Regions from separate parts of the Streptomyces sp. B5E4 genome, predicted to be linked through region 3. Evidence: riboswitches for the same ligand, from Rfam matches in the RefSeq annotation. Region 3 holds a riboswitch; each other region holds the start of a gene.
What was found. A riboswitch is a leader RNA that binds a small molecule or an ion and turns the genes downstream of it on or off. The one in region 3 is predicted to bind cyclic di-AMP.

Region 1: another riboswitch for cyclic di-AMP. It lies ahead of ABGA99_RS29255 (transglycosylase family protein); the one in region 3 lies ahead of ABGA99_RS34035 (M23 family metallopeptidase).
Region 2: another riboswitch for cyclic di-AMP. It lies ahead of ABGA99_RS29480 (transglycosylase family protein); the one in region 3 lies ahead of ABGA99_RS34035 (M23 family metallopeptidase).

What each region holds. Positions count from the first base shown of each region.
Region 1 is NZ_JBDPMI010000030.1:15,224-19,458, reverse strand. It holds gene eno (phosphopyruvate hydratase) at 1-716, opposite strand, end outside; gene ABGA99_RS29255 (transglycosylase family protein) at 1,033-1,707, opposite strand; cyclic di-AMP (ydaO/yuaA leader) riboswitch at 1,784-1,994, opposite strand; gene ABGA99_RS29250 (transglycosylase family protein) at 2,155-3,201, opposite strand; gene ABGA99_RS29245 (cytochrome P450) at 3,300-4,235, opposite strand, start outside.
Region 2 is NZ_JBDPMI010000030.1:63,058-67,292, reverse strand. It holds gene ABGA99_RS29485 (UDP-glucose/GDP-mannose dehydrogenase family protein) at 1-606, shown strand, start outside; gene ABGA99_RS29480 (transglycosylase family protein) at 723-1,943, opposite strand; cyclic di-AMP (ydaO/yuaA leader) riboswitch at 1,947-2,139, opposite strand; gene ABGA99_RS29475 (dipeptidase) at 2,380-3,588, opposite strand; gene purE (5-(carboxyamino)imidazole ribonucleotide mutase) at 3,678-4,193, opposite strand; gene ABGA99_RS29465 (5-(carboxyamino)imidazole ribonucleotide synthase) at 4,201-4,235, opposite strand, start outside.
Region 3 is NZ_JBDPMI010000044.1:9,821-14,055, reverse strand. It holds gene ABGA99_RS34045 (hypothetical protein) at 1-184, shown strand, start outside; gene ABGA99_RS34040 (VOC family protein) at 237-602, shown strand; gene ABGA99_RS34035 (M23 family metallopeptidase) at 806-1,927, opposite strand; cyclic di-AMP (ydaO/yuaA leader) riboswitch at 1,939-2,114, opposite strand; gene ABGA99_RS34030 (PP2C family protein-serine/threonine phosphatase) at 2,338-3,756, opposite strand; gene ABGA99_RS34025 (cytochrome P450) at 3,973-4,235, opposite strand, start outside.

The DNA.
Region 1 (4,235 bases), on a different contig from region 3:
AGGGCGACGTCCTGGCCCGCGGTGTAGCCGGCCTTCTGGATCGCCTCGATGATGAGGTCCAGCGCGTCCCGGTTGGAGTCGAGGTTCGGCGCGAAGCCGCCCTCGTCGCCGAGGCCCGTGGACAGGCCGCGCTCCTTGAGGACGGCCTTGAGCTGGTGGTAGATCTCCGCGCCGCAGCGCACGGCCTCGGAGAACGACTCGGCGCCGATCGGCGCGATCATGAACTCCTGGATGTCGACGTTGGAGTCCGCGTGGCTGCCGCCGTTGAGGATGTTCATCATCGGCACGGGCAGCACGTGCGCGTTGGGGCCGCCGAGGTAGCGGAACAGCGGCAGGTCGGACGCCTCGGAGGCGGCGTGCGCGACGGCGAGGGAGACGCCGAGGATGGCGTTGGCGCCGAGGGAGGACTTGTCGGGGGTGGCGTCGAGGTCGAACATCGCCTGGTCGATGAGGCGCTGCTCGGTCGCGTCGTAGCCGACGAGCTCGGGGCCGATCTGCTCGATGACGGCGAGCACGGCCTTCTCGACGCCCTTCCCGCCGTAGCGGGCCTTGTCCCCGTCGCGCAGCTCCAGGGCCTCGAAGGCGCCGGTGGAGGCGCCGGACGGAACGGCAGCACGGCCGGTGCTGCCGTCGTCGAGGCCGACCTCGACCTCGACCGTGGGGTTGCCGCGGGAGTCGAGAATCTCTCGGGCTACGACGACGTCGATGGACGGCACGGTGTCTCCTTCGGAGGGATTCGCTACGGGTTCCGCCCTGAGCCTAGCCGCCCCGGGTGACGGCCCCGGCGCGTACCCGGCCGCATTCCGCGGTACGAGACGGTTCGGGCCCGGGGGCAGGGCGGCGGCCCGGGGGCAGGGCGGCGGCCCGGGAGCCGACGTCGTACGGCGTGGTCGTCCCGGCCCGCGCACCGGACGGGCCGGGACGGCCGCGCCGTACCGCCGTGGCGTGCCGGGCGGCAGGGGAGGCGGCGGTGCACACGGCGCGGGCGGGCCGGCCGGTTCGCGGCCCGGTGCGGCCCGCCCGCGCGCCGGACTAGCCCACCTTCAGCTTCTGGCCGGGCCGGATCAGGTCCGGGTCCTCGCCGACGACCGATTTGTTGTCCTCGTACAACTGCTGCCAGCTCTCCGCGCCGTGCCGCCGGGCGATGTCGTCGAGGCTGTCGCCCTCGCGGACCTCGTAGTAGAAGCCGCGGAAGACCGTGCGGGACTCCGGCTGCGTCTGCTCGCCGGCGCCGCGGGCCTCGGTGCCCTGCGGAGCCTCCTGCGGCGCCTGCTCCTGCGCCTGCGGGGCCGGCTGCGACTGGGTCTGCGGCTGGCTCTGCTGTTGCTGCTGCGGGGCGTCCTGGGGCGCCGGCGGGACGATCTGCCCGGCGGCCGGACTGCCCGCGGCCAGGCCCGCGCGTGGCCCGCAGTTGGGCCACGCCCCCGGGCCCTGCATGGACAGCAGCCGCTCCGCGACGGCGATCTGCTGCTGCTTCGTCGCCAGGTCGGCGCGCGGGGCGTAGCTGCGGCCGCCGGCGGCGGCCCAGCTCGTCTGGGAGAACTGGACGCCGCCGAAATAGCCGTTCCCCGTATTCGTCGCCCAATCTCCTCCGGACTCACAGGCGGCCACCCGTTCCCACGTATCGATCGGCGCCGCGACCGCGTTCTGGGCGCCGAGCACCGGCAGCCCGAACGCGGTTCCGGTGGCGCCCACGAGGACGGCCATGCGGGAGTGCGTGCCCAGGCGTGCCTGTGCGGCGGGACGGCGGTGCTTACCCGTTCCGGCAGGAAGAAGCATGATGCTCTTTTCTCACCGACGCCTGCGAGGTGAGCTGTCGGGTGCGGGCTGTGAGTGCCCGGCCGTACGTCATACGTGCGGCTTGACCCCAAGCCGCCGGTCCGCCTTCTCGTTGGACCGGAGCGGCACTTACCGTGGGTCCCCCGCTCCTGTCAGCGGTGCTTCATGCACAGGTGACCCGGGTGAACGCCGACAGGATTCGGCGTGAGGCGATCACCGGGACTCGCGTTGGCGAGCGATGTGACGGTAAGCACATAGGCGTGTGCGATTCAAAGACCTCGGAAAGCGCCACGCCCGGTTTACGTCCGTCAGGTAGCCCGGTCAGCCGATTACGTCAAATATGACTAATCCGCGCCGACTTTACCCGCCCGCTGTTCAGTTCCCGCGCAATTCGAGTTCCTGACCAGGCTTGATGGTGTCGGGGTCCTTACCCAGGGAGTTCTTGTTCCCGTCGTACAATTCGGACCATCCGCCCGACAGCGAATGCTCTCTGGCAATTTCCGAGAGGGTGTCACCCGGTCGGACGGTATAACTGCCGTCGCCCGCCGCGGCGTCGCCGCCCTGGCGGTCCTCGCCGCGCTTCTCCGTGTCGCCGGGGATCTCCGCGATCCACTCGCGGCCGGGTTCCGGCAGCTCGTTCGCGTTGGGCGACTGGGAGGCGCCGGGGGTCTCGACGGCCTCGCGCGGGCCCTCGGGGGCGCCGGGCGAGGACGGGGCTTCGGACGGGGTGGGGGTCGCGGAGGCGTCCGGGGCGCGGTGCCGGCCGGAGCCCTCGGCGGAGGGGGCGCCGTCGTCACGGCCGGTCGACTCGCCGGAGCCGCGGTCACGCTCGTCCGGGTCCTGGCCGCCGCGGTGCTTGCCGCCCTCGGTGGACTTCCGGGCGTCGCGGTCGCCGTCGTCCCCGCGGTCGTCCCCGTCCTCGCGGTCCGTACGCCGGTCCTCGTCCCGGCCGTGGGAGTCGTCGTCCGGGGCGGGGGCGGGGGTCGGCGGCGCCGTGGGCAGCAGCGGCAGCTCGGCGCCGGGGTCGACCTCCGGCACCCCGTCGTCGCCGTGCAGCCCGGCGTCCTGGGCGCACTCCGGCCACGCCTTGTCGGCACCCATGCCGGCGAGGATGCGCTCGGCGACCGTGATCTGCTGCGCGCGGCTGGCGAAGTCGGGCTGCGAGGCGAACTCCTCGCCCCCGTACTCCTGCCACATGTCCATCGTCAACTGCAGGCCGCCGTAGTACCCGTTGCCCTCGTCGGCACTCCACAGCCCGCCGCTCTCGCACTCGGCGACCCGGTCCCACGTGCCGGCGTCGGCGGCGCTCGCGCCGCTCGCGCCCAGCAGCGGCAGGGCGAGACCCGCCCCGGTCGCCCCGGCCGCGACGACGAACGCGGGGGCCTGGCGGGGACGTCGGTGGCGTCCGTTACCCGAGCGCATGCGAGTGCCTTTCGTTCCCTGTGTGTTCGAGCCAGTGGCCGAACTTAATACCGAACTACCTCCGATCACAAGTTGATCGCCTGATAGTCACGCGCAGATCACAGAGAACGGCCGAAGTGCACCGGCAGCGTCCGAAGGCCGCGCATGATGAGCCCGCCGCGCCACCGCAATTCGGACGTCTCGCCCGCCAGCCGCAGGTCGGGAAGGCGGCGCAGCAGGGTACCCAGGGCGGTCTGCGCCTCCAGACGGGCGAGGGGGGCGCCGAGGCAGTAGTGGATGCCGTGGCCGTAGCCCACGTGCTGATTGTCACGCCGCGACAGATCCAGGCTGTCGGGGTCGGCGAAGCGTGCCGGGTCGCGGTCGGCGGCGGCCAGCACGACGAGTACCGGATCGCCCACGGCGACGCGCTGCCCGCCGATCTCCAGCGGCTCGGTGGCGAACCGCCACGTCGCCATCTCCACCGGGCCGTCGTAGCGCAGCAGTTCCTCCACCGCGGAGGGCAGCAGCGCGGGATCCGCGGCCAGCCGGGCACGCTCGACGGGGTGGGTGAGGAGGGCGTACGTGCCGTTGCCGATCAGGTTGACGGTGGTCTCGAAGCCCGCGAACAGCAGGATGAACGCCATGGCGGCGGCCTCGTTCTCCGTCAGCTTCTCGCCCTCGTCGGAGGCGCGGATGAGGCCGGAGATCAGGTCGTCGTCCGCGGCGTCGCCCCCGCCGAGCGCCGCGCGCTTGCGGTGGATCAGCTCGGCGAGGTAGGCCCGCATCTTCTTCACCGCGCGGGCGACGCCGCCTCGCGGGCCCTTGCCGTGGTTACGGGGGTCCGGGGGGCGTCCCCCGGAGGAATGCAGCATCACGCCGGCCCAGTCGCGGAAGTCGTCCTGGTCCTCGGCCGGGACGCCGAGGAGGTCGCAGATGGCGTAGATCGGCAGCGGGAAGGCGAACTCGTGGATGAGGTCGGCCTCGCCGCGGTCCGCGAAGCCGTCGATGAGGCGGTCGGTCAGCTCCTGCACGCGGGGCGCGAAGGCGGCGACGCG
Region 2 (4,235 bases), on a different contig from region 3:
CTGGCCGAGGCCATCGGCTACGACGACCGGATCGGCAAGAAGTTCCTGCGCGCCGGGATCGGCTTCGGCGGCGGCTGCCTGCCCAAGGACATCCGCGCCTTCATGGCCCGCGCCGGCGAACTCGGCGCGGACCAGGCGCTGACGTTCCTCCGCGAGGTCGACTCGATCAACATGCGCCGCCGCGCCCACATGGTCGAACTCGCCCGCGAAGCCTGCGACGGCTCCTTCCTCGGGCAGCGGATCGCCGTGCTGGGCGCGACGTTCAAGCCCGACTCCGACGACGTACGCGACTCGCCCGCGCTCAACGTCGCCGGCCAGATCCACCTCCAGGGCGGCCAGGTCACCGTCTACGACCCGAAGGGCATGGACAACGCCCGGCGCCTCTTCCCCACCCTGCGCTACGCCGGGTCGGCGGAGGACGCGCTGCGCGGCGCCGACCTCGTGCTGCACGTCACCGAGTGGCCGGAGTTCCGCGCCCTCGACGCCGGGCATCTGGCGACGGTCGTCTCCCGGCCGCATCTGATCGACGGCCGGAACACGCTCGACCCGGTGCCGTGGCGCGCCGCGGGCTGGACGTTCCGCGCGATGGGCCGCCCGACGGCGTAGCGCGCACCCGGGCGGTGCCGGCGCGGCGGGCCGTCCCGTACGCCGTGGCCCCGACGCCGGGCACGCAGAGCCCCCCGTTCCGCCGGAAACGGGGGGCTGCGCCGTGCGGGGGACCCTCAGAGGGAGACGCCGTTGTCGCGCAGGTACGCGACCGGGTCGACGTCCGAACCGTAGTCCGGGCTGGTGCGCACCTCGAAGTGCAGGTGCGGCCCGGTGGAGTTGCCGGTGGAACCGACCAGACCGATCTGGTCGCCGGCGCCCACGCTCTGGCCCACGCTCACCGAGGTGGACGACAGGTGGGCGTACTGGCTGTAGCGGCCGTCGTCGTGCTTGATCACGACGGCGATGCCGTACGCGCCGCCGTCGGCGCCGTTGCCGGCCTTGACGACGGTGCCGGAGGTGACGGCCTTGACCGGGGTGCCGGTGCCGGCGGAGAAGTCGACACCGGTGTGGTAACCGCTGGACCACGAGCCGCCCGCGGCCCGGTACGCCGTGGAGAGACCGGCGTCGATCGGGGCGGAGAACCCGCCCGCGGGAGCGGCCTCGGCGGACTGCTCCTCCTGCTGCGGCTCCTCGGCCGCCGGCTCCTCCTGCTGCGCGGCGGACGGCTGGGCCGACGTGGTCTCCGGCTCCTCCAGGGTGACCTCGTCGCCGCCGTCGAACTCGTACTTCTGACCGGGGAAGATCAGGTCCGGGTCGTCGCCGATGACGTCCTTGTTGCCCTCGTAGATCGACTGCCAACCGCCCGCGATGCCGTGCTTGCGAGCAATGTCCCACAGGGTGTCGCCGGAGACGACGGTGTAGTCGCCGGCCTTCTCGTACTTCTTCTCCGGCGCCTTGTCCTGCTTCGGGGCCTCCTCCTTCGCGGCCTGCTCCTGCCGGGCGGGCTGCTCGGACCCGGTCTGCGCCGCGGGCTCGCTGTTCTCGCCACCACCGGTGGAGAGGTCCGGGGCGGGGCCGCCCTGGGTGAGTCCGGCCTGGACCGAGCAGACCGGCCAGGCGCCGGGGCCCTGCGAGGCGAGGACCTTCTCGGCGATCTCGATCTGCTGCTCCTTGGTGGCCTGGTCGGCGCGCGGCGCGTACTGCGTGCCACCGAAGCCCTCCCAGGTGCTCTGCACGAACTGCAGCCCGCCGTAGAAGCCGTTACCCGTGCTGATGCTCCAGTCGCCGCCGCTCTCGCACTGGGCCACGCGGTCCCAGGTGTCGACGGAGGCGGCCTGGGCGTGGCCGCCGGCGATGAGGGGGATGGCGACGCCGGCGCTGCCGGCGGTGATGATGAGGGCCCTGCTGCCCCGGGCTATCCGGCCCAGGCGACGGTGACGTCCGCGTGCGGACATGGACATGCTCCTCTCCGACGCCTGCGAGGTGAGCTGTCGGGTTCGAGCTGGAGATGCCCGGCCATGCGGAGCATGGCTTCACCCCAAGCCGTCCCGCGCTTGCGCGCAGGCCGGCACTTACCTGGGTCCCCCGCTCCTGCCGTGAAAGCTGAAGTGCCTGCCCGTCGCCGCCGACAGGATTCGGCGTTACGGCGACGAGGTACCCGCATCGGTGGCGCGAGCACGGCGAGCACCGTAATCACACAGCCGAAAACAGAACAAGCTGTGAACCGTCATCAAGGCCGTTCCCCACATCACATCGGAATCAGCCCGACAATCGCCACATCCCGCGCCGGTCCTCAAACCCCTCTCCCCGGTGGAGACTTGTCGACATCAGAGGAGTCGGACACATTGCCCCAGGGCGTGAAAATTCTGTGAGTGACTTATGTCACTCTGCTCACTTCTGGACCTCCGCGGGGCCGTCGAGCTGTTCGATGGTGGCGATCGACGGGCCGCGCCGCGCGGCCACTTCGCGCGCCGCCGCCTCGGCGTCGCGCAACACCCGTAGCGCGTTGGCCCACAGCAGCCTGGCCAGGTCTTCTTCCGACCAACGGCGGTGCAGGAGCTCGGCGACGAGGTGCGGATAACCGGCCACGTCGGCGAGGTCTTCCGGCGTGAACGGCGTGCCGTCGAAGTCGCCCCCGATACCGATATGGTCGATTCCCGCCACTTCGCGCATATGATCCAGATGATCCGCCACGGTCGCGGCCGTCGCCTGCGGCCGCGGGTTCGCCTCCTCGAACGCACGCCGCACACGGACCGCTTCGCCGTCCGCACCGAAGGGGTCCAGGCCCCGGGCGCTCATGTGCGCGTCCACCTCCGCGGTCCACGCCACGGCGGCGGGCAGGACGAACTTCGGCACGAACGTGGCCATCGCCACACCGCCGTTGGCGGGGAGCATTTCCAGCACGTCGTCCGGAATGTTGCGTGGGTGGTCACACATGGCGCGAGCGGACGAATGGGAGAAAACGACCGGCGCTTCGGTGACGCGCAGCGCGTGGCGCATGGTCGCGGGAGCCACGTGGGAGAGGTCGACGAGCATGCCGACCCGGTTCATCTCGCGCACCACCTCCTCGCCGAAGGCGGTGAGCCCGCCGTGCCGCGGCTCGTCGGTGGCGGAGTCGGCCCAGTCGGTGTTGTCGTTGTGCGTGAGCGTCATGTAGCGCACGCCGAGCCGGTGGAAGGCGCGGAGGGTGGCGAGCGAGTTGGCGATGGAGTGCCCGCCCTCGGCCCCCATCAGCGAGGCGATCCGCCCGTCGGCCCGCGCCGCCTCCACCTCGTCGGCGGTCACGGCGAGTCGCAGCTCCCCCGGATAGCGGTCGACGAGCTGCCGCACCACGTCGATCTGCTCCAGACACGCACTCACGGCGGCGTCCCCGGCCAGCTCGGTGCTCACGTACACGGACCAGAACTGCGCCCCCACCCCGCCGGCCCGCAGCCGCGGGATGTCGGTGTGCAGCCGCGCACTCTGGTCGACGGCGATGTCGCGCCGGTCGATGTCGTACGTCACCTGCTCGCGCAGGGCCCAGGGAAGGTCGTTGTGCCCGTCGACGACGGGGTGCGCCCGCAGCACCTCGCGCGCACGCGCGATGAGTTCGCTGGTCATGGGGTCGTCCTCCCTGCGCGGATAGCGTGAGGTACACGCTATCCGCGCAGGCTGACAGCAGGGCGACCGGGCCCGGATCGGACGGTGTGTCAGGTGGCGGGGGTGGTTTTGCGGCGGAGACGGGCGCCCTTCTCCTGGGCCTGGGCGTTCAGATCCTCCTGGAACGTCGTCATCCGGGCGCGGAGGTCCTCGTCGTGGGTGGCCAGGATGCGGGCGGCCAGGAGGCCCGCGTTGCGGGCGCCGGCCACGGAGACCGTGGCGACCGGGACGCCCGCGGGCATCTGGACGATCGAGAGCAGGGAGTCCATGCCGTCGAGGTACTTCAGGGGCACCGGGACGCCGATGACCGGGAGGGGGGTGACGGAGGCGAGCATGCCCGGGAGGTGGGCGGCGCCGCCGGCGCCGGCGATGAGGGTGCGCAGGCCGCGGGCCGCGGCCTGTTCGCCGTAGGAGATCATCTCGCGCGGCATCCGGTGCGCGGAGACGACGTCGACCTCGTACGGGACCTCGAACTCGTCGAGGGCCTGCGCCGCCGCCTCCATGACCGGCCAGTCGGAGTCGGAGCCCATGACGATGCCGACCAGCGGGCTGTTCTCCGCGCTCATACGATGCTCATTCCGTGATCGTCCCCCGCAGGTAGTCGGCGG
Region 3 (4,235 bases):
GCGGATGCTCCACACGATCCGCGCCGCCCTGGGCGAGCTCGCCGCCGGGGACCCGCGTGGTGCCGCCGGCGCTGCTGCGGCTGCCACCGCGGCTGCCCACGCAGTTGCCGGTGCGGCTGCTCGTGCCGGTGCCGCCGCCAGCGCCGGCGCCTCCGACGCCGCTTCTGCCACCGCGGCTGCGTGAGGCGCCGCAGGGTTTCCCGGCGATGTCCGTGGTGCGTGGCAGGGTGGCCGCCATGGACGCCCATGTCAGGAACATCGTGCTCGACTGCGCCGACGCCCGCGAGCTTGCCGACTTCTATACGCAGTTGCTCGGCATGCGGGTCATTCGTGACGACTGGATGGTGATCGCCAAGGACGAAGACAGCTTTCCACGGCTGGCATTCGAGGAAGTCGCCGGCTACCGGCCGCCGCTCTGGCCCGACTTCGACCGCACCTATCCCCAGCAGATGCACCTCTGCTTCGGCGTCGACGACTCGACCGCCGCGGGCGAGCTGGCGCTGCGGCTCGGGGCCACGCGGCTCTCCGAAGCGGGTGGCAGTTGCCCGGTGTTCGCCGATCCCGCCGGGCATCCGTTCTGTCTCTGCGGGCCCGGGGAGTAGGCCCCGGGAAAAAGCCGACGGCCCTGGTGTCGGGGGGTCGGCCACCAGGGCCGCCGGCGGTCTCGGTGCGCGCACGGACGCCACGGGGGAAGGTGCGTACGGGCACGCCGGAGACGTGGGAAAGGGGTTATGGGGGCTTGCGGTCCGTGCGGCGGGCGCCCGTCCCGGCCGAGAAAGCCGGGGCACCGTGCCCGCCGCGTCGGTCAGACCGGGGCGCCGTTGTTGCGCAGCCAGGCGAGGGGGTCCACTGCGTCCCCCCCGCCGGGTCGTACCTCCAGGTGCAGGTGCGGGCCGGTGACGTTGCCCGTGGCGCCTACGCGCCCGATGACGTCTCCGGTCGTGACCTCACCCGAGGACTGGATGATGGAGGACAGATGGCAGTACCAGACCTCGGTGCCGTCCTCCAGCGTGAGGACGATGCGGTAGCCGTACGAGCCGGCCCAGCCGGCCTCGGTGATCGTGCCGCCGTGCACGGCCTTGACCGGCGTGCCGGTGGAGGCGGCGAAGTCCTGGCCCGTGTGGCCCGCGGCCCACATGTCGCCGGACTCGCCGAACGTCGAGGTGAGCGTGTAGTTGGCGACCGGGGCGACGTAGCTGGCGGCGAGCTTGGCGAGGCGCTCCTCCTCCGCCTTGCGGCGGGCCTCCTCCTCCGCCTTGCGGCGGCGCTCCTCCTCCAGTTGGCGCTGGCGCTCCTCTTCCTGCGCCTTCGCCTCGGCGGCCTCGTCGGCCGCCTGCTGGGCGGCCTCGGCCTGGGCGGCCGCGCGGGCAGAGGCGTCGGCCTCCGCCTGCTGCTGCTCCGCCTGCTGCAGGATGCGCGCCCGCAGGGCCTCGCCGGAGTCGGCGGGCTGGGTCGCGGTGTCGGTGTCGCCGGCGTAGCTGACCTGGGTGAGCGGCGCCGTGGTGACGACCGTGTCGGAGGCGGGCTCTTCCTCGCTCGGTATCAGGTCGCCGACGCCCGGCAGGCTCTCCGCGTCCGGAAGTTGGGCGCTTATCCGGTTCGCAACGGTGTCGACCTGGTCGGGCATGGATATCGCGACCGGCGGCTTCTCCTGCGCGGTGGCGATGCTGCCCGCGCCGACGGCGGCGAAGACGCCGACGCCGAGTACGGCGCCGCTGCGCGCCATGCTGCCGCCGCGCTGCCGGGGGAGGCGCCGACGGCCGCGAGAGGGAAGGTCGTCCTCGGGGAGGACTTCGTCGACCGGCTCTTCGGCGGCGTAACCGGTCGGCGCATACCCCTCGGGGGCGTAGCCGCCGGACGCATTGCCGTCGTAGCCGTAATCGTCATAGCCATGGCCGTAGCCAGGCCCAGACCTGTAGGACGCCACGAAGGCGTACTCCTTTCCTTCCTTCTCGCCTACCGGGTTAGCTGACGGGTTCGGAGCAGGAAGGTCTCCTACGGGCCGCCTCCTGGCGGAGGTTGGCCCGATTCACCCCAAGGTGGTGGTTCCCCGGTTCCCTAGGTGTTGCCGTTGCTGCAGTTGTGACGCGTGCGGGATTCGGCGACGGCGCACGGTGCCGCCTCTTACGACGGCAGTGACGACCGCGCTGCGTTACCGCACGCTAGCGGACGACGGCGTTCGATTCCAAGTCGTTCCCGTTATTCAGTTGTGCTTCACCGCGGACGATCCGGGCATGTACCAGCGGAAACGGACAAGTTGACGGGCTGATTACGCGCGGTGAGGTCCGGTCGTTAGCTGATCGTGCATCAGTTGTTATGCGGAGGGGCGCTATTCCACTACGGAGCGTGAAGGGGCGAGGGCGGGTCCGACGGCTCTCCGAACGGTGTACGAGAGCGGGCGAGGGCGAACAGCGCCATGTCGTCCGCGACCATTCCGCCCGTATAGCGGGTCACGTCGTCCAGGAGGCTGTCCAGCAGTTCGTGCGGTCCGTCGAAGACCAGGCCGTCCAGCCGCGTCAGCGGGTCGTAGAAGACGCCCGCCTTGTTCCGCGCCTCGGTCACGCCGTCCGTGAACAGGACGAGGGCCGTTCCCGGCGGGAACGCCACTTCCAGCAGTTCGTCCGGCCACGTGCCCAGCTCGCCCATGCCCAGCGGCAGCGCGTGCTCGTGCGGGTGCAGCGTGCGCGCCGCGCCGTCCGGCCCCAGCAGCACGGGCGCCGGATGGCCGCGGTTCAGCAGCCGTAGCGCGCCGCCCTCGCGGTCGACCTCCGCCAGCACCGCGGTCGTGAACCCCTCCACCCGGTCGAGGCCGCTGCGCCCCGTCTCCTGGCGCTGCAGCGCGCGTTCCAGCCGCCGCGCCACCCCGGCGAGCCCCGCCTCCTCCTCGGCCGCCTCCCGGAAGGCGCCGATGACGACGGCCACGGACTCCACCGCCTCCAGCCCCTTGCCGCGTACGTCGCCGATGATGCAGCGCACGCCGTACGGGCCCTCCTGCACGGCGTAGAGGTCGCCGCCGATACGGGCGTCGGCGTCGGCGGCCTGGTAGCGGGCGGCGACCCGCAGGGTGCCGAAGCCGTCCGGCGGGTTCGGCAGCACGGCGCGCTGCGCGGCGACGGCGACGTGGCGGGAGGACGTCAGCCGGCGGTAGTTGCGCTGGATGAGGACGTTGATGCCGATCGCCAGGCCACCGAGCACGGCCTGCGACACCATCTGGGTGATCGCACCGGGGGCCGTGGCGGTGCCGTTGAGGACCTCAAGTGCGACATACACGACAAGGGTGGAGACGGCGACCGCCACAGTGCCGCGCAGGGTCAGCAGCGCGGCGGCGAGCAGCGGGGTGGTTTCGAAGACCGGCGACGACCTGAGCCCCTGCGGCGTGAACCAGAAGAACAGCGTCCCAGCGACGATCAGCCCGGCGGGCAGCCACCGCAGCGCCCACTGGACGTGCCCCTCGCCCCCGCCGGTCACCTCGGAGCGGCGGAGCCGGCCCGACGTGTCCAGCGCGCCGCTGCCCGCGCGGTAGGCGCGCCCGTTGCCATAGTGGCCGCGCCCTTCCCGGTACGGGCCGCGCCCTTCCCGGTACGGGCCGCGCCCTTCCCGGTACGGGCCGTGGCCCTCGTGATCCGGCTCACCGCCGTCCTGTCCGCCGCGCCCGCCCGCGTCCCGTTCCGCGCCCTGCGTGCCGTCCTCCCGCACCGGCTGCACCTGCTCTCTCTTGCGCTGCCGTTCCTGCGCTGTCCTCCCTGCGGCCGACACGCGGACCCTCACCGTCGTCCCTCAGGGTTTCGTGCCCTGGGAGGGCCGGCGACCGCGGGGGGCCAGGCGGGTGACAAGCAGCCTTACAGCGAGGGTCGCGGGCAGACAGTCGCAGGAGACGCGAGCCGGCGGACCGCAGCCAGAGGGTACAGCCGAGCGGGCACACCGCCGGCCGGAACCGGCGCGCGCCGGTTCCGCGCGCCCCGGCGGGCGTCGTCAGGCGAGCCGTACCGGGAAGGACTCCAGGTCGTTCTGCGTCATCACCGGCAGGTTCCGCAGCTCCCCCAGCGGCACCGCCGCCCGCAGCTCCGGGAACCGGGCGAAGAGCGCCGGCAGCGCCACCGCCGCCTCCAGCCGCGACAGCGCCGCGCCGGGGCAGATGTGCGGCCCGTGCCCGAAGGTCATGTGCCGGATCGGCGTCGGCCGCCCCACGTCGAAGGCGTCCGCGTCCGCCCCGTGGTGCCCGGCGTCGCGCCCGA